Linked DNA regions of Pseudobacteriovorax antillogorgiicola. The protein of the gene in region 1 interacts with the protein of each later gene in a pairwise test. Links are inferred from orthologs where the notes say so. Each region holds a gene or a part of one and is shown in the gene's direction. Other genes may lie near its edges. The genes, in order: leuS and ligA.

Evidence for each region.
Region 2: the proteins of leuS (region 1) and ligA interact in binary tests that used the Escherichia coli proteins (3 or more experiments, as listed by UniProt). The link is inferred for Pseudobacteriovorax antillogorgiicola from one-to-one orthologs.

What each region holds. Positions count from the first base shown.
Region 1 is NZ_FWZT01000003.1:24,184-40,221, forward strand. Bases 4,103-7,136 are described here. They hold leuS (leucine--tRNA ligase), read left to right. Parts: upstream 4,103-4,423; coding sequence 4,424-6,850; downstream 6,851-7,136. Other genes in these bases: B9N89_RS04655 (GIY-YIG nuclease family protein), read left to right, coding at 4,103-4,271; B9N89_RS31825 (hypothetical protein), read right to left, coding at 6,855-6,992; B9N89_RS04665 (cation:proton antiporter), read left to right, coding at 7,035-7,136. Outside these bases: B9N89_RS04640 (ATP-binding protein), read left to right, coding at 1-338; B9N89_RS04645 (response regulator transcription factor), read right to left, coding at 345-896; B9N89_RS04650 (sensor histidine kinase), read right to left, coding at 886-2,238; more of B9N89_RS04655, read left to right, coding at 2,601-4,102; more of B9N89_RS04665, read left to right, coding at 7,137-8,939; B9N89_RS04670 (methyl-accepting chemotaxis protein), read right to left, coding at 8,957-10,921; B9N89_RS04675 (substrate-binding periplasmic protein), read right to left, coding at 11,169-11,954; B9N89_RS04680 (DUF1295 domain-containing protein), read right to left, coding at 12,019-12,798; B9N89_RS04685 (hypothetical protein), read right to left, coding at 13,072-13,314; gloB (hydroxyacylglutathione hydrolase), read right to left, coding at 13,467-14,234; B9N89_RS04695 (LysR family transcriptional regulator), read right to left, coding at 14,295-15,185; B9N89_RS04700 (YqaE/Pmp3 family membrane protein), read right to left, coding at 15,584-15,742; B9N89_RS04705 (cytochrome P450), read left to right, coding at 15,850-16,038.
Region 2 is NZ_FWZT01000010.1:148,325-164,208, reverse strand. Bases 10,066-12,945 are described here. They hold ligA (NAD-dependent DNA ligase LigA), read left to right. Parts: upstream 10,066-10,488; coding sequence 10,489-12,402; downstream 12,403-12,945. Other genes in these bases: pheA (prephenate dehydratase), read left to right, coding at 12,411-12,945; B9N89_RS14685 (methyltransferase domain-containing protein), read left to right, coding at 10,066-10,474. In the rest of the region: pepN (aminopeptidase N), read right to left, coding at 1-1,049; B9N89_RS14725 (mechanosensitive ion channel family protein), read left to right, coding at 1,183-2,922; B9N89_RS14720 (CFI-box-CTERM domain-containing protein), read right to left, coding at 2,887-4,347; B9N89_RS14715 (MBL fold metallo-hydrolase), read right to left, coding at 4,452-5,456; rpsP (30S ribosomal protein S16), read left to right, coding at 5,779-6,042; B9N89_RS14705 (ribosome maturation factor RimM), read left to right, coding at 6,020-6,574; tRNA (guanosine(37)-N1)-methyltransferase TrmD, read left to right, coding at 6,571-7,284; B9N89_RS14695 (class I SAM-dependent methyltransferase), read right to left, coding at 7,253-8,605; B9N89_RS14690 (ABC transporter substrate-binding protein), read right to left, coding at 8,613-9,743; more of B9N89_RS14685, read left to right, coding at 9,869-10,065; more of pheA, read left to right, coding at 12,946-13,241; B9N89_RS14670 (thioredoxin family protein), read left to right, coding at 13,254-14,792; B9N89_RS14665 (agmatinase family protein), read left to right, coding at 14,789-15,853. UniProt on the Escherichia coli protein: DNA ligase that catalyzes the formation of phosphodiester linkages between 5'-phosphoryl and 3'-hydroxyl groups in double-stranded DNA using NAD as a coenzyme and as the energy source for the reaction.

The sequences.
Region 1 (16,038 bases):
ATCATTTTTTGCGAATTCACTACCGGGATGATGGACAAGGAATTTCTCTTCGGCAAATTAGGGCCAAAGCCGAAGAGCGCCGTCTAGCATTAGATCAGAGAAGTCTTCAGGAAGTAGCAGACTTAATTTTTGAACCTGGTTTTAGCACCAGTGATACTGCTACTGATGTTTCGGGCCGTGGCATGGGCATGGACATCGTGCGACACGAACTAGAGTCTCTGGGAGGCTCTATTGCCGTTAAAGTGGATGAGAATACGGCCGAAGATCGACTTCCCATCCACTTTCAAATGACTATTCCACTGCACGCGAGCAATGACCACCATCAAAAAAGCTCTTAACTGAACTTAGCGATTCGGTGGGAACTTTTTAAGCTTTCGCTGCAAGCTTTGGCGACGAATTCCCAACCAGTCAGCGGCGTGGGTAATGTTGCCATTGCATTTAGCAAGAACATACTCGATGTATTCGCTCTCACGCCTAGCAAGGCTAATGCGCTCACCAGACTCTGTCTCGTTCTTAACGGGATCGTCCTCTTCCACAACATCCAAAAGCGCGTCTACCACCTGGTCCATAGAAACTGGCTTCGTTAGGTAGTTCGCAGCACCAAATTTCATTGCTTCTACCGCTGTGGAAATGGTTCCATAGCCAGTAAAGAGAACAACCCGCATGTCGGGGCGACCTTCTTTGAGCCGTTTCAAACATTCAAGACCAGAGTCCTGATTAAGTCTCAGATCAACTAAGCCATACTGAGTGGATTCCAGCCTATCTTTGTCGAGGTTTTTCCAATTATCAGACCCATAAGCCTCAAAGCCTCGCGCTCCGAGTTCAAGGATAAGGCTCTCGCGAAAATCCTCATCGTCCTCTAGAACCAACAATTTTGGTCTTGCATTATCTTCCATAATTCTTCCTCGATATTCTAAATGAAATCCTTGCACCTTTATCTAAATTTTCGACGTCCAAGCGCCCACCAAGCAATTGGCTAATAAGCTGGGCATGATAGATTCCAAGCCCACTTCCGCCAACTTTTTGAGAGTTAAAAGGTTCGCCAAAATATTCCAAAACTTCTGGAGGAAACCCAGGGCCTTCGTCGTCGATTGAAAATGTGATGTACTTATCATCGTGGCTCAACGACAGGCGTACACAACCGCACTTATCATCCATGGCTTCGGCGGCGTTATCCAATAGATCTAGTACCACCTGGGTGACAGCACCAACAGGCAGTGCCACCATGTAGGTCGGAAAATCATGAGACCGTATCCGAATCCGACCATTGTTCTCGCTTCTAAGCCAAGAGTCAGCGGTTTCATCGATCAACTTACCGAAATCAACCGTTTCCAAAACTGTTTTCTCAGGATCTACCTGGATATCCGCCAGCTTTTTCAACGCTGACTGTGCTTTCTTCAGAGAAACCTGAATCGATTCGATATTGTCGATGAGGTCATCATCGGTGCCTTCATAATCCCGCTTAATTCGGTCGAATCTGATGCCAATGTTATTGAGCGGAGTCGCAAGCTGATGGCAAACGCCAGACGATATGGCTCCAATCGCACGCAATCGATCCATGCGCAACCGGGCTCGCTTTAGATGCTCCACCTGCTCGCCCTGCTGAAAAAGCTTCGTAATCAACGATCCACAAATCATCATTAAGCTCACTCCGACCACAGATTCGACCACCATGTCAACGAATGGCTGGGTCCAGGGAACGGCGTTGGGAATGTCCCTTCGAAACACTTTTTGTAGCAGAACAATGTCGACGATTAACACCGATCCATAGATCATCGAGTGCTGTGATCGCAAGGCCATCGACGCGAGCGTCGCGTAAATAAAGATCAGAGAGCTAAATGGATTATTCCAACCGCCTGTCATGGCGAGTAGAGTTGATAATTGGATCAGATCGAAATATAGGCCGACAAGTACCAGCTGCCTTGGATGGAAGTCCCAAGGTGAATCTTTCCTATAAATGTAATTAAAGATCACATTGTATAGAGGAACCAAGCCCATCACGAAAATGTACCAGAGAATATTGCTCTGATCGACAAAGCCGAGAAGCAGTGCAGGAATAAGACTGATAAACTGCAATATACTCACCAACCACCGTAGGCGAGTAAACCATTGCAGCAAATCGATATCTTCACCAGGATTCTTGAGCTGTTCCAGCCAACGTTTCAACCGCAAGCTCCTTTCCGCATCGTCTTCAACTTCCGCACTCCCCACTGGAAGCCCCATCTTAGCAAGAGTCAATTGTTTCCCCAATGTTAAATTCGAGCCTAATCGAATAAAGCACGAGTGGCTTGGTTACGTGCGTCCACACACAATTCTATATATGTAAACCTAGTCGTCATCGGTGCTTTCGAGAGACTGGTTTCCGACGGAAGCAACGAACCTCTCTTTCGGAGAGGCACGTCAGTTAAAGAGCTTTACGGTGCACAGACGCACCGGTCGAACCAGCTTTCCCCGTTTTTATAGACGATTAACCGCTCAGGGACAGCGCCTCCTATTGTGGCCACCAGTCCATACGACATACTCAGCGTGAGAGCTTTTGCCAAGTCACTAAGTTTTCTGTAGGATCTTACTATCGATGACTCTCTCGGAGCGCAGACTCCATGACCTGCCAACCATATCTTTACTTCGATTGCCAAACGACCCATGCCAGCCCGAAGCATGGCAGGATACTTGAGGCAGCCTGGGCTGTAGGAGATGAAAAAGGTGCCGTTGTTTCTGGAACACAGCAATGCGCTCTTATCGGCGACCAGCCGCCGCAAATCACGGGACAAATTCGAAAGCTTACAGGTATCGAAGTGGATGCCTGGAACCACGAAACGGCAATTTCTGAGGATGACTTAGCAAACACAATTGGTCGCAAGCTCAAAGAAAACCCCAGGCTGACTATTGTGATTCACTACGCTCAGTTTGAGCGCCGCTTTCTCCAGGGCCTGCTACCCGATCTCGATTGGTCGCAGCTAAACATTCTATGCAGCCACCGTTTTTCAAAGCTGCTGATTCAGAACCTGCCGTCTTATAGCCTCCGCGCTGTGGCAGGATTCCTCGGCCACTCCATGGAAGAAAAAAAACGCTCTAATGACCACCTCAACGGCACTGTAATCGTGTGGCAAGAGCTACTTCGACGCATGGCCAGCCTTGGAATAAGCCCTCACGACTTCCAAAAACTTATGGCAAAGAAATCTATCCAGCGAGTTCAGCCCGCGATCAAGAAATTCGGTCAGATCATATCTCCAGAAATTCGACTCGGAGTCCCAAGCACCCCAGGAATCTATCGATTCTACGACCGATCACGGCGGGTCTTATATGTGGGGAAAGCCAAAAACCTCAAGAATCGGGTCAACTCCTACTTTCGCGGACGAACCAGCAAGGGCAGCCGTTTGAACGAGATGTTGAGTCAGGTTCAAGGCCTTGATTGGTTGGAAGCAAGGAGCGAGTTTGAAGCTCTGCTCCTTGAAAACCGAACCATAAAAACCTACGAGCCCCCTTACAATAGACAGCTAAAAACAGAGCAACGGACGATTACCCCATTGACCAGCCAAGAACTCGGCCTAACAAAAACATCGGCTATCACTGTGGGCTATTTCACAGGGCTCGAACAAAAAACAAGGTTTGTGACTCTCTGGCACTTTATGGGACATTGCACCAATACCATCCAAAATGATTTCACCTTGCCCTGGCCCGTAGCAGGCACTGATGATCAAGATGCCTTCATTCACGAGACCCTACGGCTACTCCATGGCAAACTATCGGCTTTGACCACAACTGGTCGTCATAAAGAAATGCTTGCTGCATGGCGCAAGTATCGCATCGATCACCAACGAGAACTGGAAGACAAGAAGCAAAAGACGAAAGCTGACGAGATCGAAATTGAACCGAAGATTCCAGACCAAAAGCAGCAAGCCCCGACTGCAGACGAATATAGCGAACAGCTTTGGCAATGGCTCCTGCAAACCTTACATCGCTGCCGACAAACCCTCATCTATCGGCAACTCAATCACAGCCATTGGATATTTGAAAGGAAGACTGGTGGTTGGGCAGATTTAAGAGTCGGACAAGGCCAATTTGAAATTCACTATCCTGCTAAAAAGCCAGCGATTCCAAACTCCCCAAAAGCTCCCTTGGCGCAGCCTCTGTCAGTGACGAGCTACGATCAGGGAGCCCTTTTGTACCAGCATATGAGGCGGCTATGGAGGCATGGCCAAGACTTTCATATTGCCCTTCCTTACCAATCACCCATCACGCCCTCATCCGTAGCCACTTTCTTGGCTTAACCGCCACTTTTACGTATATTCCTGCACAAGAAGTTGGTGAATTGCTGATATTTCCGAATTAATTCCATAGAGAAGCTTCCTACCTTCGGACTTTCTATGATATTGACTTTAGTCAAGTTGATACTGAACCCTGACGGAGGCGTTAATTAGGCATGTCTGTGAAGAATTCTGAGTACGATCATAAAGCGATCGAATCACGGTGGCAAAAATTTTGGCTTGAAAACAAGACATTCAAGACCTCGGATGATAGAAGCAAACCAAAGTACTACGTTCTGGATATGTTTCCCTACCCCTCTGGTTCTGGCTTGCACGTTGGTCACCCGGAAGGCTACACAGCTACAGATATCGTCGCCCGATACAAGCGAATGAAAGGGTTCAATGTTCTCCACCCAATGGGCTGGGACGCCTTCGGACTACCTGCCGAACAGCACGCAGTAAAAACCGGAACTCATCCCAAGGACACGACCAAAACCAATGTGGATAACTTTCGTCGTCAGATTCAATCGATAGGCCTGTCCTACGATTGGGATCGCGAGATCAACACCACCGATGAAAAGTATTATAAGTGGACCCAATGGATCTTTTTGAAGCTCTACGAACAAGGGCTTGCCTACCAGTCTTGGGAGCCAGTGAACTGGTGCCCGGCGCTGGGTACAGTGCTTGCCAACGAAGAGGTCATCGACGGCAAGTCTGAAGTCGGAGACTTCCCTGTTATCAAAAAGCCGATGCGCCAGTGGGTACTCAAAATCACAGCTTACGCAGAGAAGCTCCTTGAAGACCTTGACCTGTTGGATTGGCCCGAGTCCATCAAAGACATGCAACGTAATTGGATAGGTAAAAGCGTCGGCGCAGAAGTAAAGTTTGCCGTAAAAGGCTGTGACTCAGATTTCACTGTTTTTACTACCCGGCCGGATACGCTGTTCGGAGCTACCTTCTGTGTGCTTGCTCCGGAGCATAGCCTAGTGAAAAAGATTAGTAGCGCAGAACAACGCTCGGTGGTGGAAGATTATGTCACGCAGGCTCAAAATCGTTCTGAACGAGATCGCATGACTTCGACTGAGAAGACAGGAGTTTTCACTGGGGCCTATGCAATCAATCCCGCTAATGGCGAAGAGCTACCGATCTACATTGCTGACTATGTCATCGCAAGCTATGGCCACGGAGCGATCATGGCTGTTCCTGGCCACGATGAGCGTGATCATGAGTTCGCAAAAAAGTACAACATCGCCATCAAGCGAGTTCTTGAAGGTGGACCTGAAAATATCGAAGACGAAGCTCATGTTGGCGACGGCACCATCGTCAACTCAGATTTCTTAAATGGCAAGTCAAAAGACGATGGTATTGCCGCCATGAGCCAGTGGCTTGAAGATAAGTCTCTCGGTAAGAAAACTGTAACTTACAAGCTTCGTGACTGGCTGTTCTCCCGGCAACGTTACTGGGGAGAGCCGATGCCAATTGCCCTCGACAAAGATGGCAAAGAGGTGGCTGTTGAAGAATCTGAACTACCCATTGTTCTTCCTGATATGAGCGAATTCAAGCCAACAGGTGATGGTGAGCCGCCATTGGCCAATGCCAAAGAATGGCTCACTTACGAAAAAGATGGCAAAACCTACACTCGCGAAACCAATACGATGCCTCAGTGGGCAGGATCGTGCTGGTACTACCTACGATACATCGATCCTAACAACGATGAAGCGCCTTGGGGTAAGGAAAAAGAAAACTACTGGATGCCAGTAGATCTTTATGTGGGTGGCGTCGAGCATGCTGTACTTCACCTACTCTATGCCCGATTCTGGCATAAGGTCTTGTATGACCTTGGTCTTGTCTCCACTAAAGAGCCCTTCCAGAAGCTAGTCAATCAGGGCATGATCCTTGGCGAAAATGGCGAAAAGATGTCCAAGAGCCGAGGCAATGTCGTAAACCCCGATGATGTGATTGAACAGTGGGGAGCCGATGCGTTCAGACTCTATGAAATGTTCATGGGTCCTTTAGAAGCAACGAAACCTTGGAAAACTGATGGGATCAACGGCACTTCACGCTTTATCAAACGCCTTTGGCGATTGCTAGTTGATGACGATGGTCACGCCAAGCAAACCCAGGGTAGCGAGTCGGAAGCCTTCACAAAAGCACTTCACAAAACCATCAAAAAGGTGAGTGAAGACACCGAAGCGATGGCTTTTAATACCGCGATTTCTGCCATGATGGAGCTAAGCAACCTAGCCTATAAAGAGGATGCGGGAATTCGTCGGGAAAGCGCCGAAACCATGATTCGCCTCATTAGTCCTTATGCGCCACATGTTGCAGAGGAGCTATGGTCTCTCTACGGACACGACGAGAGCATCAGCTACGAGCCGTGGCCACAATACGATCCTGCCTTGTGTGTAGAGAACTTGGTCACCGTTTCACTGCAAGTCAACGGTAAATTTCGAGGCACCATTGAAGTTGCCAAGGATGCGGCCCAGGATGAAGTCCTTGCGATGGCTAAGGCTGTACCCGCTGTCGCTAAGTTTCTAGATGGTAAGGAGATCAAGAAAGAGATCTTTGTACCAGGAAAGATTGTGAACTTTGTCGCCAAATAGGCTACTAGGATAGGAGATCGACTCCTATCCTCACCCCCCAAGCCAATGACTTCAATCTAACAACATGGTGCTCCTTCTTGCCAATAGAGAAGCCTAGACGCATCTTATCCTTCACTGAGTCTGGCAAGGTTTGAAGGCTCATGATATGCTGCCGGAGAAGCCTTTACCTGGAGAATTGTGAGCTATGAAGCAAACCGGAACTCTTACTGTAATCATTTCTATGGCTGTTGGGATTTTTGGCCAGACACTGGCCTCGCACTTAAAGATCCCTGCGATCATCCTACTTCTATTCCTTGGGGTCTCAATCGGTCCCGATGGACTTGGGTTGATTGACCCATCACGACTCGGCAATCTTTTAGCAACCATCGTTGGTTTCGCAGTGGCTGTCATTCTTTTCGAAGGGGGACTCCAACTTGAAGTACGACGACTTAGGCGACAGGCCACTGTCATCCAAAGGCTGATAGGCTCAGGAGCGATCATCACTGCTGTCCTAGCATCTCTGACTTGCTATTATATCATGGGCTGGGAGTGGCAGATTTGCCTTCTCTTCGGAACACTTGTCATCGTAACAGGCCCCACTGTCGTCACTCCACTGCTGAGGCGTATCAAAGCAAATCGCCGCCTCCATACCATTTTAGAGGCAGAGGGTGTGCTTATCGACCCCGTTGGAGCGATCATTGCTGTGGCGGCATTAGATTTCGTCATCGGCAGTCAAGCGACCGATGCCTTCTGGGATACCATGTTATTTCTGATCTCTACCTTGGCCTTTGGCTTTTTAGCGGGAGTGGCAGGTGGCTTTCTCATTGGCTACTCCTTAAAACTGAACAAGCTCATCCCCCGAGATCTAGAAAACATGTATACGCTGGCTCTTGTGATTCTACTCTTCGAGGTATGTAATCAGGTGCTTCACGAAAGTGGGATCATGGCAGTGACCGTAGCCGGAATCATTGTTGGTAATATGAAACTACCAGCCACCCACCGGCTGTTGCATTTCAAAGAACAGCTTACCATTATGTTAATTGGCTTCCTATTCGTTCTCCTAGCTGCGGATATTCGCATGGTAGATGTCATAGCCTTGGGTTGGCCAGGAATCGGCGTCGTGCTGAGCTTGATCTTTATCGTCCGCCCCATAAACGTTCTCTGGTCCGCCCGTGGGAGCCGCCTCAGCTGGAATGAAAGACTGTTTATGTGTTGGCTAGCACCGCGAGGAATCGTCGCCGCTGCTGTTGCATCCCTATTTGCCTTTGACTTAAGTCGAGCCGAAATCGGCGGGGGCACAGAGATGAGAGCGCTGGTATTTTTGGTCATTGCCTCTACAGTTGTGATGCAAGGCCTAAGTGCGGGGCCTATCGCCTCGTTGCTCAAGGTGAGGCGTAAGAGCAATTGGGGCTACGTAATCATCGGAGCCAACCAGGTTTCGCGGGTACTAGCTAAAATTCTATCGTTTAACAAAGAAGATGTTGTGCTGGTCGATTCTAATAGCGCTAGTTTCTACGAAGCATCTGAAGAGGGCTTTCGAGTGATCTATGGCAATGCATTGGAGGAATCGGTTCTTATGAGAGCAGGTATTGATGTGCGGCGCTCTGTGATCGCTTCTACGCCGAACAATGACCTCAATATCATGGCCCTAAAGCGGACCAAGGATTTTGACCACAATATCCGCGTGTGCATCGCCACCCAGCGGAACTCGCATGTGGACGAAAAGGTTGTAAAATCTATGGAGGCTCGAACCTTGTTCGGTTGCCGGACCGATTTTAACCTATGGCTCCATCGAATTTCTCAAGGCACAGCAGTGGTCTGGAAACTACGGACAGAGCAAGGCGCTAAGTTCAAACTCTCGTCAGATAATATTGCAGATGGCCCCAACAACGATCGCTCCGTCTTGTTTCTGGCCGCCAAACCGAAGGGATATTGGGAGCCAGCATTCGATGGCATGGAAATCGGGGAAAACCAAGAACTCTTCGCATTAGTTTACACCGATCTTACAGAAGAAAACGTCCTTGACTGGCTCGCCGAGTATAAAATATCACGCCTTGAAGCTACTAAGATCGATGACTTAAAGTTGGTTTCTCCGGAATCGGATCACTAACAAACGTTAAACAGGGGCTAGGAGGCTTGGCGAAAGTCGTTCTCCAACCCCACACGAGGCTCTCTGATCTTACTCTTAGGTTTTGAATGGTGTGGTGGCTTAGGAGGAGGTTTTGTCGCTTGTTTTCCAGGTTGAGGCTTTCCACCGAGAACCGCACACTCAAGCTTGCCAAGTTCCCTGCTCATATACTGCGCCTGTCGATCGAGCTGCAACGAAGCAGAGGCTGTTCGATCGGCAATCTCTGAGTTTTCCATAGTAGCACTATCAATCTCATCCATAGCCTGCGATATGTTTTGAATCCCTTCAGCCTGCTCCCGCGAGGCCTCTAAGATCTCTTCCATGGATCGATTCACATGGGTTGCGTGGTCAACAACTTCGGCAAGAATGGACTCACAACGATCTGATATTCCTGCACCAGCATCAACTTTGGCACTGGTTTCAGCCATCACTTTCGTAAGAGACGCTCTAGATTCCTGCACTATCTGATCAACATCTTCCTGGCTTTGCTGGAGAAGGCTGCTGATATCCTTGGCTGCCTTGCCACTTAAAGTCGCCAGATTGCCAATTTCCTGAGCTACCACAGCGAAGCCAAGCCCTTCTTTTCCAGCGCGAGCCGCCTCAACGGATGCATTGAATGATAGCAGCTTGGTTTGAAAGACGATGTCATTTATCACACCAGTTTTACTGCGGATCTCATGAATGATCTTGACAGTCTGACTCATTCGATCATTATTTTTGCTCGACTGTTCACTCAATTGTTCAAGAGACGACTTGATCTCTAACATGGACTGCCGCATTTCTGCGACCACCTCTCGCCCTTCATGGGAAATGTCGTGACTCGTTTTGGAATTCTGGGCGGCTTTCTCCGCATGATCCAGTGACCTCCGAACCATTGCCGTGATCTCGTTCAGAGTGGCCACGGTTTCTTGTATGGCAGACCCTTGCTCAACCACAGCACTGCTCAAGACTCGGGATGCATCTCCAAGCTCTGAACTGGATTGACGATTCGCTCGATTGGCCTTTCGAAGCTTCCGGCTGGTAACACCAAGGTCTTTGACAATGCGCATCACGGCAATAGTGGATAGAATTGAAATCACAAGTATCAAAACAACGATGAATACATAAAAAATCTCAAGCTGAACCTTCAGAGCTTGATTTTGAACAATTCTATTTTCCGCAAACTCGTGGACGTCAGTTCTGATTTGCTTCAAGTTGTTGATGAGCTGACGACGCTTTTCGACAAGCCCCTCGTGCGCCCGACGCAGATCACCATGGTTTTTTTTCAGTCGATTCAACTGTTCTAAATAGCCTTGACTGAGGCGCTTCAGCTGCCGACGCTCTCCCCGTGAAAATGTGTAGTCCTGAGACAAGAAGCTCTGGAATCGCTTACCAAGAGATTCAGCTTGTATGAACCACTTGTCATCTCGAAATATTTGAAAATTCTTTTCTTGCTCTCTCATCCGCAAAAGATGAACCAATGCCTGGTTCTTGCGCCAAGACTGGCTCTTTTCAATAGCCCTTGCCATGCTGCTTGCTGATTTCGTAAGCGCACCTATCAGCCCTTCGTCTAGGCTGCCTTCAAGGTCCTTATATTGAATTTGATTACTGATAATCTCACGGTAGGCCTGAGACGCTTTTGCGAATGACTGGATGTAGACTTGATTGATTCCGTTTTGCCGATCTTCGCTGAGAATTTCAATGGCATGGTTTATCTTGGAAAAGTGGTTCTCGATAACCCCTAGGCGCTGCTCCAACCGCGCACCGTCTGTTGCTAACTCTAGTGCTTGAACTTCGTGGAGACTCGACTCGATAATCGCCAGCTCAGAACTCGCCAACTCGACTTCGATAATTGTACTTTCATAGGCATCCGACAGCTCCAACGAGTACCAAACCCCAAGAACTGCGCCTATAATTGAAAACCCACTCAGACAAAGTAGTGAAAAACCTACTTTCCGGCTGAGAGACCAAGATCTTACAGACATCTTTCCCTCCAGCCCCAATTGTCGGTGCGCTCGGAGAAAACTTAATTCGTTCGATTGTCTACAGAAGTTTTCACCACTTAGTCGAATTCGAGACAGGTTTGGATCATTCTCAAAACCTAAGCCAATTCCCTAGCCTTAGGATACCCACGAGAGGTAGATCTATTGAGGTATCCATGAATGCAAGGCCGAATTCTTACCAAATCGGACCAAACCCTATAGTTTTAGTGACGACCGGTGGGGCGTTAATCTACTGAGTCGGAACCTTGAATTCCTTTAGAATTGCAGCATACTCGCCTGATTTTCGCATACCCGCTAAGGCCTCGTCGAAGGCTTCTAATATTTTTTTGCTATGTGGCTTCGCCTTGGGTGCTAACAGAAATAGGTCATTTACTTTTACTGGTGGCTTCAAGTACTTAAAGTCGCCCTGCTTTAGGCTTTGATTTCGATCAATTTCGTATTCAAGAACACCCTCTGCCATGACAATCAAGTCCACTCGCCCCCTGTGGAGAACCTCTAGATTCTTGGACGGGTCTAAGGCTACCCGCTTCTGCAAAAAACTCGCCCGATCAAACTCTTCGCTTGTTGCATACCCTTTACTCACACCTATTTTATATGGTGTTAGGTCTTTCAAGTCCTTCCATTTCGAACGCCCTAAGCCTTTTTTAGCTACAAAAAACGTATTGACTCTAAAAAATGGCTGGGAATAGAGGAAATCCTCTTCCCGCTCTTTCGTATAATATGCCGCGACAAGAACGTCTCGTTTGCCCTTTTCCGTGAGCTTAATCGCTCGCGACCAGTCGAGATACTCAATTTTTGCTTGGTAACCCGCTTTTTGAAATGCAGTCAGAACAATTTTACCTAAAAACCCCTGCTCAGGAATATTGTCTGCCATATATGGAGCCCAGTTGGTTGTCACCAATCGTAGCTCCTGATCTTGAGCCTCGGCCGCACCAACCCATAAAAGGCATATAACGAGCCCCAAGGCTTTGGTTCGGCAAGGCAAGTGGTCGAGAAATGAAGCAAGGTATTCCATGATTCTAACCCCTAGTCGATGTAGCAAAAAACAGGTTGCCCTATCAATATACCATGAACATCGCTCACAACAGCTTCCTTAGGTCAGGAATAAATGCTGGTGTCGTCTTCATATACTCTTCAAACCCAGGCTTGGTTTTCTTGAGTCGCTTTTCCAATAAGTCAACTCCCGATACTTTTCTTAAAAATATACTCATGATGAGTGGACCGAAGAATGTAAGGTAGCCGCCACTTGCCAAAGCCAAGACATAGTAGCCCCACCAAAGTAACCCATCTCCAAAGTAATTGGGATGCCGGGTCAAGGCCCACAAGCCTGAATCGAGAACCTGCCCCTTGTTTTCAGGGTTCGCCTTGAAGGCCTTAAGCTGACGGTCACCGACCACTTCAAATCCAAAACCTAGCAACCAGATAATCGAACCCAGAATAACCAACCAGCTGTGATCCTCGCTTAAATCTTGTGTCATGGTCCAAAAAAGAGGTGCTGATATCACAACCGACAAAAGCCATTGAAAGGCAAAGATATAAACTAGGCTCTTCCACCAAAAACCAGGGCTATTCCGCTCCCTCATCGCCTGATAGCGATAGTCCTCGCCTTTGCCAATGCTTCGCACCGCTATATGGTAGCTGAGGCGAAGCCCCCAAAGGGTTACTAAGGTAATCATTACGAACTGACTTAAACTAGGCAAGCTCCAATGCCAAAAAGCGACTTGAGCATGAACCACAAAAGATAAGCCCCAAATAGAATCGATAATACTGGCGTCTTTTTTAATGAGACTCACCAACCAACACAAAAAGAACAGGGCTGCGGAACTTAGAACGCAATCTAATAGCAAGTCGCCACTCATGAAGCACTCCATCAAGTTGATCCGTTATGAGCCGGCTCAAAAAACTCCCTTCCCATTGATCACACAGGATTCAAAGCCAAATCGGAGCGGAGTTTACAGAGGTAATTGAGCACCGAAGCATCGTGATGACCAAGATCGATTGACTGTGAAGTTAATTTTGAGCCCGACTCTATTGTTTTACAGAATTAAGGAAAGGCCCGCAAGGATTGCAAACATGCGGCACGTATGAAAAAAAGGAGGCGTTTAGGAAAATAAGCTGCGGGAAATCCCTAGCTAGAGTAGGATTTCCCCATTAGGATTATAGCCTGCGCAGATGGTTTCATCAGCAACTTGGTTTGCTGGTAGAGGTAACTCGGTTCCGGAATTCACAAATTCGCAACTTTCACTTTCAGCATTAAAATACACCAACTCAGCTTGGACATTAGTTGGTTCAGCGAATGCGAGTTCGACTACATAATCTTTGCAAAGTAATGCCACGGCCGCATCAAGCACGGCAAAAGCCACTAGCTTTCTCATCTATATTTTCTCCGATGTTTTGCTTACTAACCCGATCGGAGCCTTGTTCAGAACGACTAAGGAAATGTGGTATCTATCTGTAACAGCTAGTGTTTCGGGTACTAATTTTTCTTCGCTGAACTCTTCTAAAATGTGAAAAACGTTACGCTAAATCAGAATTCATCCTTTTTTTTACGAATCGCTGCGAAAACATCCGTTTCCGACGTCACCCTCAGACCGAGTGAGCTGGCTAGATTGCTATCATCAGCCCTGAGAAAGGGATTGAGCTGCTTCTCTCGGCCCAGAATACAGGGAATGCTGGGTCTGTTACTAGCCCTAAGCTGATGCACTTCTTGGGCATAGCCTTTCAGAGCAGCGGAATCTGGTTCGAGGCTTAAAGCGAACTTTGCATTAGCGGCTGTATACTCATGGGTGCAATACACCCTAGTTTGGTCTGGTAAGTCTCTAATTTTCTTTAGGCTGGCCCACATCTGATGAGGACTTCCTTCAAACAGCCGACCGCAACCTAGTGAAAATAAGGTGTCACCGGAAAAAAGTGCCTTTTCAGATTCAACCCAGAAGGCAATATGCCCAACGGTATGACCAGAAACCTCAATCACTTCAGCTTCCACAGCTCCCAAGGTGAGTCGGTCACCCTCCGACAGCTTGTGCTTGATGTTTGGGATGCGTTTATGATCTTCCTTAGACCCCCAAACATCAGCATCGAAACGGTCGACCAATGCCTTTATCCCGCCGGTATGATCCCAATGGTGGTGGGTCACCCAAATCGCGTCCAACCCCCAACCTTGATTGTCGAGGAAGGACTCAACAGGCTCAGCTTCAGCAGGATCAACCACTGCACAGCACCCTGTTTCTGAGTCTCTGAGAATATAAATATAGTTGTCTTCAAGCACCGGGAGCTGGTAAACGTCAAGCGACACAGGACCTCCTTATCTTTCAGCAATCGGCCCACATTCTGAACGAAAAAAGAGTGTTTGTCATCAGGCCAAAGCATGGCACACTCTTGCGTCGGCACTAAAGCTTAAAGTTTCTAGCTGACTCCAGAGGCTTTGCGCAGCTTCCCGAAGCAATTCGTGACGATTGCGATATAAAAAGAAACTAACCTCAACTGGCTTGGAAATATCCAGCAACATCAGACTACCGACACGCAAGTCGTGAGCTACTTTGTAATGGGGTACAAAACCCCAGCCTAAGCCTTCTCGAATAAGCTCTAGCTGAGATGACATCTGGTTCACCTGCCAAAGTTTGCCAGGCTGCATCCTATTGTAATCACCATCCAAATCTGGCGTAGATTTCTGATGATCCAAAGTGATTTGTGGCAGTGACTCTGCCCACAGGTGATTCGATAGAGGGCAATGGGGCACCGCTACCGGCACCAAGTCGATCGAGCCCCAAGGCAGCACTTCGAGCCCTTCAACCAGGTGCTTGTGATGGCTAATACCGATGTCAAATTCCCTGGCCAGGAGACTTCTCACGATTGTTTCCGAGTCAGAGACATTTAGATCCAAGCTGACTTCCGGAAACTGATGAGTCACATTTGAAAAAACCCGTGAAAGGGGCTTGAGTGGGCATAAACTGCTAACGCGAAGCCGCAGTTCTCGCTCCTGAGATTGGGCCAACCCTCGACAAAAACGCTCCAGATTGTCGGACTCCTCAACCAATGCTAAGGCTCGCTGATAGAGCATACGGCCTTCGGCTGTTAGTTCGGAGCGATGACGGTTGCGATCGAACAACTTAAAGCCAAGTTCATCCTCAAGAGCCTTGATTGCGTAGCTAACCGCAGATTGCGCTCGATGGAGTCTCTCCGCAGCCCCCCGGAAGCTTCCTGTATCGATGATACACAAAAGCACCTTGAGCTGGTCCAAAGTCATAGAATCCCTCCGAAACAGTTGTATCCACCTAAAATAATTGAACACAAATTTCCAAATGGAAGGAAACATCTGGCCTTTATCTTATATTTATTGACATACTTTAAATATCTATTGTCCTTTCATCACGACGGAAAAAGAGCTATATATTTCATAGGGTATGTCGTTTTAGGAACAGAAATCGAGGGATTGAAGAAAGATGATCTTGACATTTATAGGCATCCCACTTATTTTGGGCACCTCTAAGACTAAATAAGTCATTAAGACTCCATCACTTGGTAGGGAAGTGATGATTTTGGGGAAAGCGCGATAAGCGCTCTCCCTTTTTTGTTTCTGCTTTTCGGGCTAATCTTAATCGCTTTGATAAGCCTAAAGCCCTCTCGCCACCTAGAGTTCTACAGCTACTTTTTAGCAATGATCCAGACTGCGTGTACAATACCAGGAATATAGCCAAGCAATGTTAAAATAATATTGATCCAAAAGTGCTTTCCTAGGCCGACTTGAAGAAAAACTCCAAGTGGAGGTAAGATAACCGCAAATATAATTCTAATCAGGTCCATACATCACCCCTTAGTGATTTTTGTTAAAGTCGTTTCACTCGCCCTGTCTCTGCAAGCTCTATACCTGAGTCAGAATATGTCAAATAAACATTCGATCCAAACGGAAGATGCAATCGGATTTGGGCAAGGTCAATTCCATTCTCTGCTATGTTGAAAGCAAACGCCACAAGTCTCGCGCTTGCTTGCTTAATCCTCATTTGCTAGTTATCGAAATTGATTTCAATAACTACACGCAGATAGATATGACACTCATACCAACAGAAACAGAAGTCAAAGACATTCCGGGCCCCAGACCA
Region 2 (15,884 bases), on another replicon or contig:
AGAACTTTGACATCGGAGATTCGTTTCACTCCCCGAGAGTTCATATCGGCCGAAAACTCTTGGTCTCGAAATACCGTTAGGCCTTCTTTAAGGCTGAGCTGAAACCAGTCGCGGCAAGTGACCCGATTACCAGACCAGTTGTGGAAATACTCATGACCAACGACGGATTGAATGCCTTCAAAATCGCTGTCAGTGGCAGTTTCTGGGTTGGCCAGAATATATTTTGAATTAAATATATTGAGCCCCTTGTTTTCCATAGCTCCCATATTAAAGTCGCTGACAGCAACGATCATAAAAATATCAAGATCGTACTCCAAGCCGTAGGTATCTTCATCCCACTTCATAGAGTCTTTAACGGCTTGCATGGCAAAGTCGCATTTATCGAGATTTTCTTTCTCAACGAAAATCTGTAGTTTGATCTTGCGGCTTGATTTGGTGGTGAACTCATCTTCGACACAGCCAAGATCACCAGCTACCAATGCAAAGAGGTAGGAGGGCTTAGGAAATGGATCGTGCCAAACCATCTGATGCCTGTTATTTGGCAGGTCCTTGGAATCGACAGGATTGCCGTTTGATAGGAGGATTGGATACTTCGATTTGTCGGCGATGATGGTTGTGCGGTATTCGCTCATCACATCGGGTCGATCTAAGAAGTAGGTGATACGCCTAAAGCCTTCAGGCTCGCATTGGGTGCAGAACTTGCCATTTGACTTATACAAGCCTTCTAATGCTGTGTTCTTTTGGGGGTAAATCTTGGTTGTGATCGTTAGGGCGAAGGTGTCAGGCAGGTCTTTCAGGCTAAGGTGCTCAGGGGAATAGTCCATCGCATCGAGATTTAAGTCCTCGTGGTCCAGATGAACCGAGACCAGCTCTAGGGATAACCCAGCCAGTGTAAGTGTCCGGTCATGACCAGGATTGTGCTGATAATGCACCTTACTGGTGACGAGACTGTGATCTTCGTTTAAATCAAATGTCAGTTCTGTTTTCTTCGCCCAAAAGTTGGGTTGCTGGTAATCTTTTAGCTTGATGACTTGGGGTTCGCGGCTCATGTGATATCCTTTTGTTCCGATCTTGGTCCTTGGATATATAGCGAAAAATTGGCTATGAAACCAGTCTCCTTATCATGGCTAGGATTGATATGACATTGTGATTGTGTATAGATAGCGTAGGGGAGGTTTAGCCTTGTTAAAACTTATTGGAGTCTTCGCAGCCTGGAGTCTGATCTTGCTGCCGCAGGCTATGGGTCTTGATGTCCTAAAGCCTGTCAAAACTGATAGTCCTAAGGAAACCATGAAAACGTTCATGGCGGCCATGAACGAATATCATGAGGGTGTCAAAAAGAGAGATGAAAATCGAGAGAAGAGCCTTGATAGAGCGGTAAGGACACTAAGTCTAGGGCACATTTCCCCTTTGATGAGGGCAGATGCTGGCCGGAAGGCCGCTATTTATCTGAAGGAAGTCATTGATCGCGTCATTGTGATAGATTATGAAAAAATTCCTCCTGGGAAACTAGCGCCAGAGATGAATGGCAACTTCTGGCGGCTTAAAAATACTGAGATAGTGATTCGGATGGAAAATTCCGGGGCTCGTGAAGGAGAGTTCCTGTTCAGCGCAGATACAGTGGATCGAGCGAAAGACTTCTACCTCCTAGTGAAAGACTACCCTTATTTAGAAGGAACCGGACAGGGGGCAGGGTTTCGGGAAACCGCCGTGGAGCGCTATATTCCGAAGGCGCTCAAAGGCGAAATGTTTGGAGTTCCTAGTTGGCAGCTGATAGGGATATTTGTTTCTCTGATCCTAGGTTTTTTAGTAAAGATTATTGCAGAAGGTGCCTTGTCCCTTGGAAAGCGGCTGGCCACGAGTTCTCACTCTGACTGGGATGATAAGATGCTCCATGCAGTAGAGGGACCAGCAGGCTACTGTGCGGCCTCCGGCTTTTGGTTCATGTCCCTCTATATCTTGCGGCTAGAAGGAGCGCTTCTCCATGGCCTATCCCTCTTCGTTCAGTTTGTTTTTAGTGTTTCTGTGATATGGATATTCTATCGTTTGGCAGATGTTTGGAGTGAATATGTAGCCGTGGTAGCTAAGAAAACCGATCTAATTTTTGATGATCAATTAGTGCCTCTGTTGAACCGAGCCCTGCGCGCTTTTATTCTAATATTTGGCGGCTTGATCGCGATTCAGAATTTAGGGGTGAATGTGATGTCGGTGATTGCAGGCCTCGGCTTGGGAGGTCTGGCATTTGCCCTAGCTGCGAAAGACACGGCAGCAAACTTATTTGGGTCGCTGATGATCTTATGGGATCGCCCGTTTCGTATCGGAGATTGGATTATTTTTGGTGGCGTCGAGGGCACGGTCGAAGACGTGGGTTTTCGATCAACCCGTGTGAGAACATTTTACAACTCTTTGGTCACGATCCCTAATGCAGTGGTTGCTAATGGTCACATCGATAATATGGGGCAGCGTAAGTTCCGCCGGGTGAAGGCTGTTCTAGGTATCACCTACGATACCCCTCCTGAAAAAATTGAAGCTTTTCTGGAGGGTATTAAAAACATCATTCGAGCCAACCCAACTACTAAAAAAGATAACTTTCATGTGGTTTTCAATAATTATGGCTCTTCGTCCCTTGATATTTTGCTCTACTTTTTCTTAAGCGTGCCCGATTGGGCAACAGAGCTGGTGCAGCGGCAGAACATTTTTATTGAGGTGAAGCGTTTGGCTGCAGATTTGAACATCGATTTTGCATTTCCTACGCAGTCCCTTCATGTTGAAAGCTTCCCTGAAAAGAACGGCTTGGATCGTCACAAAGATTCTTGGAACGACGAGTCACTGGCCTTGGTTGCCAAGGAGTTTAGCGAGGGCGGAGCCCGCGCTAAACCAAGTGGATTAGGCTTGTTTCGCCCGCCGTCGGAAAGCCCCTAGTGCAAAGGGAGCGATCATAAGAGAGAGGGTTGCCATCAGTGTCGCCCCTGGGGATTGACGAAGGGCGCTAATGTATTTTACTGGGGCCCACAATGCTGCTCTTGTGAATGTTTTGTAATCATCGTTGATTGCGATGCGGCTCGCCAGTGCCGGGCTATACTCGTAGTATAGGGAAACCAGAGTGCGGCCTATGGCAATACTTTCTAGGATGTTGTCCCGAAACCATCGCAGGTCATTTAAGTTTTGATGCATAGGGTGGCCGTAAGCGGCGGTTGCAATAAAGCATGTTGGGTTTTGTTGCTTCGGGTCTCCTGCACCGGAAAGCTGGGCGTAGGTAAAGCTCAACGTGGGGTAAGCAATCACGCAAGAGGCTTCGAAGGGCTGGCCGTCACTGCTTTGCTGTAGCAAGCCATCAGGCAAGTATTGAGCGATCATTGCATAGGCTTGATTGGTGGCTTCAGGGTCAACAAGGTCCGAACCGCTGAAAGATAGAGCTTCTCCACTGACTGTGGATTTAACTTTGACTGTTGGAAAAACTTCGCTCGTGATGCGGTCATCGTTGATATAGCCAAGCTCAGAGCATGAAAAGGTACAGCTATCGGTCTGGGTGTTATCGGTAGCGAGGCTTACTGATAGAATACAGCCGTCAAGGTCCACCTCGGAGTAAGTTACAGGATCACTACCGGCAACAGCCCGATAGGTTGTGGCGATATTAAGCTCTTGGTCACCGTCAGTGACTGGAACTAATATTCCCCGCACGCCAGAGGGTCTTCCGGTTGTGCCATCTTGAAAGGTAACGCTGTCGCTACCTGTCCAGAACATCAGAACCCCGCGATTGGTGGATCTGGATGTAAGACTTGCGGGGCTTTGGTTTACTGGAGTGGATTGGCTGGTTGTGACATCTAGCTTGTCGGTAATATCTTGGTAGTCTAGCTCAAACTGCGTGGATAGGGAAAACGAACGGGTTTCCCCTTCAGCAAGGTCACTCTCGTCAATTTGAATCTTAAGGCCAAAGGTTATGTCTGATGTGTCGTCTTCGTTATCTACGATTTCAAAGGCTGAGTCGATAAACGTCATAAAGTAGGTTGTGGATAGCTTACTGATATCTGTCGGGTCAAGTGAGCCTTTGCCGCTATAGGTAATCATATTGTCGCAAAGTTGCTCGGAATCAGTTTCACCAGTATTTTGTTCGATGCAGACATCCAATCGCTGAACCATGAGATTAACGATGCCATCGTTCGTCGGGGAGCCACCGAAGTCTGCATCAGGAATATCATTGATCGATACCGTTAGCTCAATATAGGACGAGTCGTTGCGCGGCAGACGAGCGATCGTGATGTCTTCGTTAAAATCGATGTCGGCCCAGGCATTGCCACTGAGGAGCAGGGCGCTAACAATAAGGAGCTTGAAGGCGGTGCTGTGCATAGGTTCACTTTCCTAAAAATCTTAAATCGGTCTCGTTGTTTAGAATAGAACAGATTAAAGGAAAATGAAATTCTTGGTCTGTAATCAAAATGACTTATTAAGAGCTACTTGGGCAGCTGGCTACGGGGCTCCAGCTTCGACAAATTGAACTCAAGTCCATCGTAAGCAAGGTAGATATTTGGCCCTTCTGGTTGATTGAGCTTTGTCCAAGTATCCTGGTAGGCTGGGATCTGTTTCTGCAAATGGACCATGGCTTGCTGAGCCATGCGAAACTCTTTTTCCTCAGGGGACCGAGGGTCATGATGGGTTAAGATCAAGTTTCGAATACCCTCTCGCAGGGCGAGGTCCACACCAATGGGTGGCGAACAATGACCCCAGTCGAACCGGCTGGCTAATTCGTCCATCTCGTACTGGGCATCAAAGACAAGAAGATCGAGATTGGTATAATACACATGGTCCTTACCCAAATCTTTGGGGGTCAGGCGCTTGTATTCCCCGTCCACACCGATGGCTAAGGAGTAGCCCTCAGCATCAAATCGGTAGCCGAACGAGCCACCGGGGTGGTCGAGGGCAAAAGCAGAGATGGTCAGAGAATCAAATTGAAGCTTCTGGTACATCTTGATCTGCTTGAAAACGATGTCTGCGCCAAGCTCCTCCCACTTCACGGGAAAGTTGATGCCATTGAACTGGCATTTGATGTATTCCGGCGCATGCGGGTGGACGTGATAGATTGTCAGCTTGTTTCCAGGAATATAGATGGGCACGAAAAATGGTAGGCCCATGATGTGGTCCCAGTGAAGGTGGGTCTGGAAGATCGTAAACTCAGTCCGGCCTTGAGCCATCACTTCAGACGCCGCCTCGGCAAAGCCGGTGCCCATATCGACGAAAAAGCGATGATTTTTATAGATAATCTCGTTGCATGTTGTGTTGCCACCAAAAACCAATGGATCACCAAGATCGCCATCGCGAATGGCGTTCCTAAAGTCGCTGATAGAGGAAAGGCCAGCTTTCTCAGCCTTGCGAGCGTAGTGATCGACCAGGTTGACAAAATACTGGTTATTGATGGCCCTTGGCAGCGAGCCTCTGGTTCCCCACATTTTGAGCTTCACAGCAACCCTCTCACTTTATAAGTGTCTGTACTCTATATTCTATCAGGCCGGTCTAATTAACGCTACATGTCGCTACTTTGACGTATTTATCTCGACTGGCTACCAATAATTATTGGTAATTACAGAGGCTTGTACGATTCTTGACATGCTGCTGGCTTAGAAGAGTCAAAGAATTGGCATCTTTTTTCATTTTCGAGTAGAACTGGCCTATGATCTTTGGTATAGCATTCGACCTTAGGTTAAGTTTCACAGGTGCCATCCTTGTACACAACTCGTCGCTCCTGTGCAGAATATAGAAAATTAAACATAATTTGGGGGAGTAATGGCACTGACATTACGACTACAACGTCACGGTAGTACTCACAGACCTTTTTATCACATTGTTGCAACTGACTCTCGTCGCCCTCGCGATGGCCGCTTCATCGAGAAGCTTGGGTACTACGATCCAAATCACAAGCCATCAATCATGGAAGTAAAAGCTGATCGTGTTCAGTACTGGTACTCCCATGGCGCTGTTGTGACTGACGCTGTTAAGACTATCCTCAAAAGAAAAGAAGTCAAGCTTGACCGCAAAGCGGGTAAGTAAGACGAACGTGACAGACCAATGGATCAAAATAGGCATCGTAGGCAAGGCTCATGGCCTCTACGGAGCCTTTTTTCTTTCTGGGCGAGACTCCGAGTTGGATGACTCCGTGTCTGACTTGCGTGTTGGGGAAAAGCCTGGTCAGGGTAAGTCTCTTCGAATCAAATCCCGCAAAAGTCATAATGGTCGTACTATCATTCAGACTCAGGAAATATCTGGTCGTGATCAGCTCGATGAGATCAAAGGGAAGATAGTCTGGTGCCCCAGGGATCAAATTGCTGTCGATGAGCAGGAGTACCTTTGGGATGATCTGATTGGTAAGTCAGTGATTGATGCCAATGATCAGCCGATGGGTGTGATTGAGCGGATGAACAACTACGGAGCCAGTGACATCGTTGAGCTGCTCGATGGCAGAGGGCGACTGTCAATTCCTTTTGTTCCTTCGTACTTCGATATGAATTTCGATGCTGATAGTAACGAGCTTCGCCTTGTTGTCTCAGCTGATGTCTTTGATGAGTCTTGGGAAGAAGCATGAAACGCTTCAGTTTCATCACCATCCATCCTCAATTTATTGAATCCTATCTCAGTTTTGGGGTGTTTAAGTCTGCTCAGGATCGAGGCTTGGTATCTGTTGATATCATAAATCTTCGTGATTTTGCGGTTGACCGTCATGGGTCTGTCGATGACCGTGCCTACGGCGGAGGCGACGGGATGATCATGCGTCCTGAGCCCTTAGCCCAGGCAGTGAATCACATTAGGACCCCGCAAAGCTTTGTGATCTTTCCGAGTCCCCATGGGCAGTCGTGGTCTCATCAAAATGCCTCACAATTAACAAGCAGCCAGGACAAGCAGCACCTTATCTTTATTTGCGGCCGCTTTGGTGGCATCGATCAACGTTTCATCGATCGCTATGTGGATTTACAAGTCAGCATGGGCGACTTTGTCGTGTCTGGTGGTGAGCTGCCGAGTCTTTTGATGAGTGACTCTATCCTAAGGCTGGTGCCCGGTGTGCTGGGTAACCAAGATAGCTCCGAACTGGATTCTTTCAGCCCAGGATTGTCTGGGCTGCTAGAGCACCCTCAGTATACAAGGCCACTTGTTTTTGAAGGCTGCGAGGTTCCGGCTGTGTTACGGAGTGGCAACCATAAAGCCATCGAGCAATGGAAGCATCAGCAGTCCAAGGCTGTCACCGAGCAATATCGCCCTGACTTGCTCAGCAAGTCTGAGCCCGATCCAAACGCTTGATGATTAAGTGCTCATTGTCTAGGCGCTTCTTATTCTTCACAAGAATTGAACGAATCACTGCTGGTAGTGGCGTATCCTCGATACTAGTGCGTAGGCCACGCTGGGGGGTTTCCATCTCTGCCCAAATAGGCTCCTTCATCTGCCGGAGGTACTCTTGGCGTTTGACCTGCCTAGGGAATACGGCACCAACACGGGCAAGCCTCTGTCGCGCTGGGGTATCTAGTTCTGCCAGGAGGAGGTCGATGGATTCGGACTGCTGCAAGTAGACGCAGCGGATATGGTGCCACCAGAGCTTCTGTTTGAGTGTAAAGGGAATATCCTTGGTTTCTTCAAATTGAAACCATGATAGCGGCGCAGTTTTTAGGAACAGGTGAAAGGCAAGTCCCTTGGGGGTTTTGGGGCTTTTTAGCAGACTGACATTGGTTTCTTTTTGCAGGTAGATCTCAAGATTGTTTTCAAATCGCTTGTCATCCATGCGGCTCTGTAGATCGGATGTTTTTGGCGCCTGCCATAGGGGGTTGGGTAAGTCGTCAAGCTCAGCATAGCGGTCGAAGAGGCCAAGAACTCGAAATCCACAGCCTTGCACAGCGGAAAACCAATCTCTGATATCGATGCGAGCCTCGCGGGCATGGAAGAAGGTGTCAACGAAACGAGCGGGATGGCTGAAGGTTTTTGTTCCCATATCGTGAAACTTGCTTCCCAAGTTGGGGACCCAGAAGCTTACACTTTTTAAAAACTCCTGAGCTGCCTTGACATGGGGTTGCAGTCCGGGGTCAAAGCCAAGAAGCAGGAGGGCGCGCTTGACGTGATAAATCCAGGACCGAGCTACTAAATTGTAGACCATCAGCCGCACCGTGCCACCAGGCTTCAATGACTGGTGGATGAGTTCCAGACTCTTCGTTGGGTTTGCGAGGTGATGTAAAACTCCATAGCAATCCACATGATCGTACTCTTCACAGTGATGTAGCAGAAATGTATCAATATCAGCGTTAAAAAAGTGAACTGGTTTCGTTTCCCAGATCAAGCGGGTTCGCGCTCGCCGGATGCTCTTGCTTGAAATGTCCACCGCATCGATATTGTTTTTACTAGGCTCAATTTTGCGAATGATATAGGGCTGGGTTTCACCGCAGCCTGCCAGTAGTATACGAGGGTATCGAGAATGTTCGAGAGCGGGAGACTTCGCGAGACAAGCAGTAAAACCCGCGGTTCCCTGATAGGCTTCTTGCCAACGAAGCTTCACCCAAAGCGGATATGCGGGGTAAGGATACGCTTCGTACATATCCTTAACGTCGGCATGAATCCGTTCTATGGTGTCTTCCATGGGGCCTCTAGGGTGTTACCTTCGTCATATATTGTGAGCCTTGTGGAGTTGTCACCATGATCGTAGCAGGCTTATTCGGACTGCGAGAAGAGTTCATTCTCATAGGGCCCGTGAGACTTGGTAGCTTACGAGCTTTGCGTAAGAATGATTCTAGAGGTGACGTCCGATTTGATTTTACCCTCTTGTAGGCATATACGGCTAGATTAAAAGCTTCGTACCCTGCAAATGCTGCGATGCTAGGACTTTTCTTGAACTTTTTCTCAAAGGATCGAACAAATCTCTGTAAAGCCGGGTGTGGGTCCTGAACCGAATATGGAGTATAGTAATAATGACCTGATAATTCAGGGCCAAATGCTTCTTTAATGCCGTAGGTATCCCAGCCGTCTCCTCCAATGAAGATCTTCTCCATGCCTTTCTGTCTGAATTGTTTCATGAGGGAACTGGCGTCGAAGTAAAACCCTGGTATGAAAACCACATCGTGATCAATCTGGCTAGCCTTGTTGCTGGCATTTTGGAACCCTTGATTGTTGGGTTTATAAGACAGGGTTTGGGCTTCTGTACCGCCAATTTTTTTGAAGCGGCTGACAAAGCTGCTAGCTAGCGCCTGAGAGTAGGGGTTTTCTTGCTCTTCTAAGATGAGGGCTTTATCTTTTTTTAAAACCGTCTTGGCAAACTTGCCGAGGGCTGATCCCTGCTGTGATTCCGTCAAAGAAATACTGAAGACGTTTTTGCCCTTGGCCATGAGATCTGTATCTGTGCCAATCGGTAGTATGAGAAGTCGATTCTTGCGAGAGGCAACTTCGGCGATAGAGTGATTGATTGTATTGGAGATCGACCCAATGAGGATGTGAACTCGATGGCGATCGATGAGGCGTTGAGTTGCAGTCATCGCTGTCGAGCCCTTTCCGCCATCATCTTCTTGAATGATCTGAATACTCGGTGCAAGGCCCTTGTTCTTTGACTCAGAAATCTTGTCAAAGGCGACTTGAATTCCGTTCATGAGTTCGTCCCCGATGGGGCTCATCGGCCCGGATTTTGGGCGGACAACTCCAATTTTCAACTTGGCATTCACTGCCAGTGTGTTCGTGGGTGAGGTGATCAGCGCTAAGGTCAAGAGCGCGAGACATCTGTGGACCATACAATCTCCTAGAGTAGGCATTGGTAACCTTCCTGACATGCATAGGTAATACAACGATACACCGAAAAGTTGGATTTTTCACCTGCTAGTGCCATAATCCTCCCCTTAAACTAAGGAGACTCACAATGGAGCAAAAAGAGCCCTGGCAAGAGCGCTGGAGGTCGGGTCGAACAGGCTGGGACCACGGAGATGCCCATCCGGCATTGTTTGAGATCATGGCTATTGCAAGCCGGGAAGGAGGGCTTAGTAAAGCCGCTCGTGTGGTGGTGCCCGGTTGTGGGCGAGGGCACGAAGCAGCAGCTCTAGCAGAATCTGGTTATACAGTGACAGCTCTCGACTTTGTTGATGAAGCGATTCAGCAAGCCTTAAGTCTTTACGAACATGTTCCAGGGCTAACTTTCAAGGCCCAAGATTTCTTTCTGGAGGAGCCGGATCAGTATGATGCCCTTGTGGATCGCGCTATGCTTTGTGCTTTGCAGCCGGATCACCGCCACGAATATGTGGCAAAAGTTTCGGAGATATTAAAGCCTGAGGGCCTCTTCTTAGGCATACTTTTCGCGGAACAAGATCCACCACGAGATGAAGGGCCGCCGTTCATGCTTAACGAAGCCCAGATCGAAGCATTGTTTGGGTCAGGCTTTGATTTGGTGTCTTGGGAATCGCAGCCAAACCGTGCTACACCTAGCATTATCACGAGGGAGTGGCTGTGTGTATGGCGTAAGAAATCATAAAGGAATAAGTATAAATGACATATAAGCCGGATGCGGTCAAGTCTTTGGCTGATGCAATTATGAGGCACAAACGTCTCTACTACCAAGGCAAACCAGAAATCAGTGACGCTGACTACGACCGGCTAGAGGACCAGCTGAGACAACTGGCGCCAGAGCATCCGGCATTGGAATACGTTGGCTCAGACGCTCCAGGTGTGAATCGCAAGGTCGCTCACGAAACTCCTATGCTTTCCCTTCAAAAGACTTATGTTCTTGATGACCTCATCTCGTGGAAGGGAGACCACGATATTGTAGGGACTTGGAAGGTCGATGGCAATAGCCTCAGCCTTGTATACAAAAAGGGCCAATTGGTTCTGGCAAAAACCCGAGGCAATGGTCGCCTTGGAGAAGATGTCACCAGCAAAGCGCAATGGGTTAGCGATCTCGTGCCTCGTTTGCAACAACCATTAGACTGTGAGATCCGTGGCGAGCTTTACTGCACTGAGCATCACTTCGCTGAGTTAGTTGATGAGATGCTTGATCTTGGGCTCGAACGCCCGAGCAATCCACGCAATATCGTTGCGGGCCTACTAGGTCGTCGCAGTCACTTGAACCTGGCACGTTACTTTAATTTCTTGGCTTTCGAAGTCCTTAGCGACGACAGTGCGCTTCACTTCAAAGATGAAATAGAAAAGTTTGCCTGGCTCACAGCCGAAGGCTTTCCTATCCCGGAGCCGAAGTTGATCCACAAAGAGTCTGAGCTATCGGCGTATTTGGACCAAGTCAAGTCCGTGATGGAAGCAGGGGAAATAGGGTTGGATGGGGCTGTGTTTTCATTCAACAATCGCGACCTGCACTATGAGCTTGGCAATACTTCTCATCACCCTCGATACAAAATGTCCTATAAATGGCAGGGTCAGACCGCTGTCTCAGTTATCAAAGACATCACCTGGGCGACGTCTCGCTTAGGAGTCATCACCCCAGTCGCAGTGATTGAACCCGTTACGCTCAGTGGTGCTAAGATCACCAACATCACGCTTCATAATGCCGAGCATGTGATGGCTTACAACTTGAAGAAGGGCGATGAGATCGAGATTGTGAGATCAGGAGAGGTGATTCCAAAGTTTTTAGAGGTCAAAAAAGCCGCTCCTGGGCGCTATAGTTGGCCAGCTGCCTGTGGTGATTGCAATGAAACCCTTGAGTTTGACGGTGTTCGTTTGCGGTGTCTTAACGAAGCGGGCTGCCCAGCTCAACAAACAGGTTTTATTCTCAATTGGATTCGCTGTGCTGAAATCGATGATCTCAGCGAGAAACGTTTGGCTGCAATGCAGGACTTGGGATTGGTATCGCAGGTTGATGATCTCTATCACCTCAGCGTTGAAGACTTTCTGAAGCTGCCTCTCACGAAGGAAAAGATGGCTCAGAAGCTTTGGAAAAACGTGCAGAAAAGTAAAACTCTGCCTCTGGCACGCTTTCTTAATGGGCTGGGGATTCAGGGTACAGGCCTCACTTCATGGGAAAAGATTCTTGAAGACTTGCCAAGCTTGGACAAGGTTCGACAAGCCTCAGAAGATCAGATCAAGGCTATCGACGGATTTGCAGAAAAAACGGCTCAACAGATTGTTGCTGGCCTATCAGCTAAATCAAATATTATAGACGCTTTGCTCGCAGCAGGGTTGAAACCTAAAGCGCCGTCGCGAAGCACTTCTGCTGATGGCATCTTCGGTGGGCAGACGTTTGTTATTACGGGAACCCTATCGAAGCCGCGAGCTGAAATTGAGGGGTTGATTAAACAAGCTGGAGGCAAAACCAGTTCATCGGTTTCCAAAAAAACAACAGCAGTGATCACCAATGATCCAGACTCAGGCTCTTCGAAAATGAAGAAGGCACAGACCTTGGGAATTCCGGTGTGGAGTGAAGATAACCTTTTAGAGAAGCTTGAAGCATAGGAGTCCAAGTGGTTGTTGTTGGTTTTCAGGGGATACCAGGGGCCTACAGTGAAATGGCGGCCAATAAGGTTTTTGCCGAGCAATCGTATACCCTTCGGGGCTTTCCCAGTTTCGACAAGATTTTTCGAGCCGTGGAGACTAAGAAGCTAGATTATGGGGTGATTCCCATTGAAAACTCCCTAGCTGGCAGTATCCATGAGAACTATGACCACCTGCTCAATCACAAGGTGTGGATTAGTGGTGAGTACTATCTTCGGGTTAAACATAGCCTTTTGGCCAGCCCTGGAGCCAAGATGAGAACGATAAAAAAGGTGTACTCTCATCCCCAGGCTTTAGGTCAGTGTGCTGGGTTTCTTAAAGCCAAGGGTTTTGAGCCAGTGCCATACTTTGATACGGCTGGTTCCGCTCGCTTGGTGGCGGAGCAAAGTGATCCCACCATCGCGGCGATTGCTGGAGCCCACGCTGCGGAAGACTATGAACTATCAGTGCTACGCAATTCGATAGAAGATGATAAGAAAAACTACACTCGCTTCTTCGTTGTTCAGGCAAAACCTCCACGAACGAAGCCCAAGGCTAAGACTAAAAGCTCGATAGTCTTTTCTCTTAAGAATGTGCCAGGCGGGCTTCATAAAAGCCTTAGTGTATTTGCGATTCGGGACATCGATCTGATGAAAATTGAGTCCCGTCCATTGAAGGGAAGCCCCTGGAAATATCTTTTCTACTTGGATTTTGCTGGCTCTATTCACGATGAGGTGATCGATCGTGCTCTGGGCCATCTGTCAGAAATTACAACAATGATCAAGGTGCTAGGGTCCTACTCAGCAGCGCCGCTTCAATAAAAGGAGAATGTCATGATGAAAAGCTGGCTGGTAAGTCTCGCCCTGTTGACTCAACTCGGCTGCACAACGACACAATCTAAATCCTCGAAGGAAAGTACCTATCACATGGAAAAAGTCTGGTACCAAGGAGGCATGGATAATGCCTTGAAGTTATCTAAAGCCCAAAATAAGCCTCTATTTGTCTACTGGGGAGCGGTATGGTGTCCACCGTGCAATGAGATCAAGGATCAAGTTTTCTCGCGATCTAGATTTGGCGAATTGATGGGCCAGTTTATTCCTGTCTATTTAGATGGAGATTCTGAAGAGGCTCAAATTTGGGCTGATCGCTTGCAAGCCTACGGTTATCCGACCATTCTCGTTCTGAGTCCTGAAGGTAAAGAAATGCTACGCCTTAGTGGAGGGGTTAATCTAGAAGAGTTTGAGCTGGCTTTGGCTGGGGCCCAAAACCGCTCCCTAGATGAGCTGGTGGAGAAAGCTCGATCTGGCAAGCTTGATCGTGAAGGTTGGCAGGCTATCAGTTTCATATCATGGGGGCAGTTGCCGGAAGATCAATACCCTGCGAAGACGATTTGGGCGATCCAAAGGGACCTTCTCGATAGCATGCCTCGGGGGCTACAGCGAGAAAGAGCGGTCTTGATTGCCGACTTCCTTGGCCTTTCAAGCCGACTAGCCCAAGAAGAAAGCCCTGTTGAAGGGCTGGATGATGTTAGGCGAGAGGCGCCTCAGCTTCTTGATGGGGTTTTTAGTTCTGAGCAAACCGTGCTAGCAACCCGTGGTTTTATCAATAGCTCAGGGGTTGACGTTCTCTCCTGGGCTTTTAGTTCTGAAAGCAGTGCCTACGACTCCTGGAAAAAACGGTGGCTTTGGGCTGCACAAGTGATTCGAAGTTCCAAGAGAGTTTCAGTGGATACAAGGCTTTGGGCCATCTATCCACTGATTCAATTTCATAAGGACGAACAACCGAAAAAAGCAGCTCCAGAAGCCTTAAAAGCACAAGTTGTAGCAGCGGCCCAACAAGCTGACCTAGAGGCTACTAGTAGCTATGAAAGGCATTCTGTTATTTCTGGAGCAGCATACTTGATGAGACTTGTGGAGGCCTATGACCAAGCTGAAAGGCTGTTGAAGAAGGAGCTAGCTCAAACCGATACCCCTTGGTACTATCAATCATCGCTCTCGTCGCTAGCAGCTGCACAAGACAAGGATCAGGAGGCTCTATACTGGTCTGCTGAAGCTAGGAAGTCTGCTCAGGGGCGTGCGAGCCGATTGCAGTGGATCACCAGCGATCTTCTTCTAACGGCCAAAGTCGAGAGCCAAGATCAAAGAGAGCGTCTACTGTTCTTAGCCAAAGAGTTTTATCAGCTAGCCACTGATTTAAAGGATGGCTTTGCTGGCCGAAATCAGTTTCGAGCTGCTAGAGTGGGTAAGAGTTTACAAGCTTGGAAGAATGACAAGGGTTTCCAATCTCTATTCAAGGGATATCAAAGTCGTTGTCAAAATTTGTCAGGTGTAGCTCAAGATAATTGTATCAAGCATTTTGAGGAACTCATATGAGCCGAGACTATCGAGATCAGTTAAGAGCACTGGCCAAAGGCAACCCACCTGCCGAGGATGCTGGGATTTTCGGTGCAAGCTTAAGTCCTAAACATGCGCAGATCGTGATCATTCCAGTGCCTTTCGAAGCAACAACATCCTATGGTGGGGGAACTTCAAAGGCACCCAAGCAGATAGAAGGTGTTAGCCACCAGCTAGACCTATACGATCGTTTCTACGAAAACCCCTTTTTAGCAGGGATTGCATACTTAGACGAAGGGCAGGAGTTCGTCGCAATCAATCGCGAGGCCAAAGACATCGCCCAGAAAGTAATTCACGACTGGGAAAGTGGCGTGATGCCTAAGCAAGACGACCTGGATCGCGTCAACAACATGAGTGCTTCAGTCAATGGCTTGGTTTATAGGAAGGCTAGCCAATTACTCGAAAATGATCAGGTGCCTGTGGTTTTAGGTGGCGACCACAGCGTTCCCCTTGGTTTGATAAAGGCTTTGGGAGAGCATCACGGCGACTTTGGAGTCTTACACATTGATGCCCATCATGATCTCCGCGTGGCCTACGAAGGCTTCCAGTACTCTCACGCTTCGATAATGTACAATGTCTTAGAAGAAGTGCCGCAGGTTAGTAAAATAAAATCCATTGGGATTCGTGATTTCTCTCTCGATGAGAAGACCATGGCAAGCCAGTCATCACGTGTAGATACTCTCTACGATAGCGATTTGCAGGAGCAACGTTTCAAAGGGGCCAGTTTCCACCATATTATTGATGAGTTTCTCAAAGACCTTCCATCGCGAGTCTATGTTTCATTTGATATTGATGGCCTTGACCCATCCTGCTGTCCTCACACAGGAACTCCAGTACCAGGCGGGCTTAGCTTTGCAGAGGCCTCCTATATTCTGGAGCTGCTAGTGGAGTCAAAGCGTGAGGTCATTGGTTTTGATCTCAGTGAGGTTTCCCCTGGAGAAGACGAGTGGGATGCTAATGTTGGGTCGCGGATACTCTATAAACTCTGCGGCGCGGTGGCGAAAAGCCTTCGTTTGAAACCACTTGTTGATATCGATTGAAATTGGAAATCAAGGCAAGATCTAGTGATTT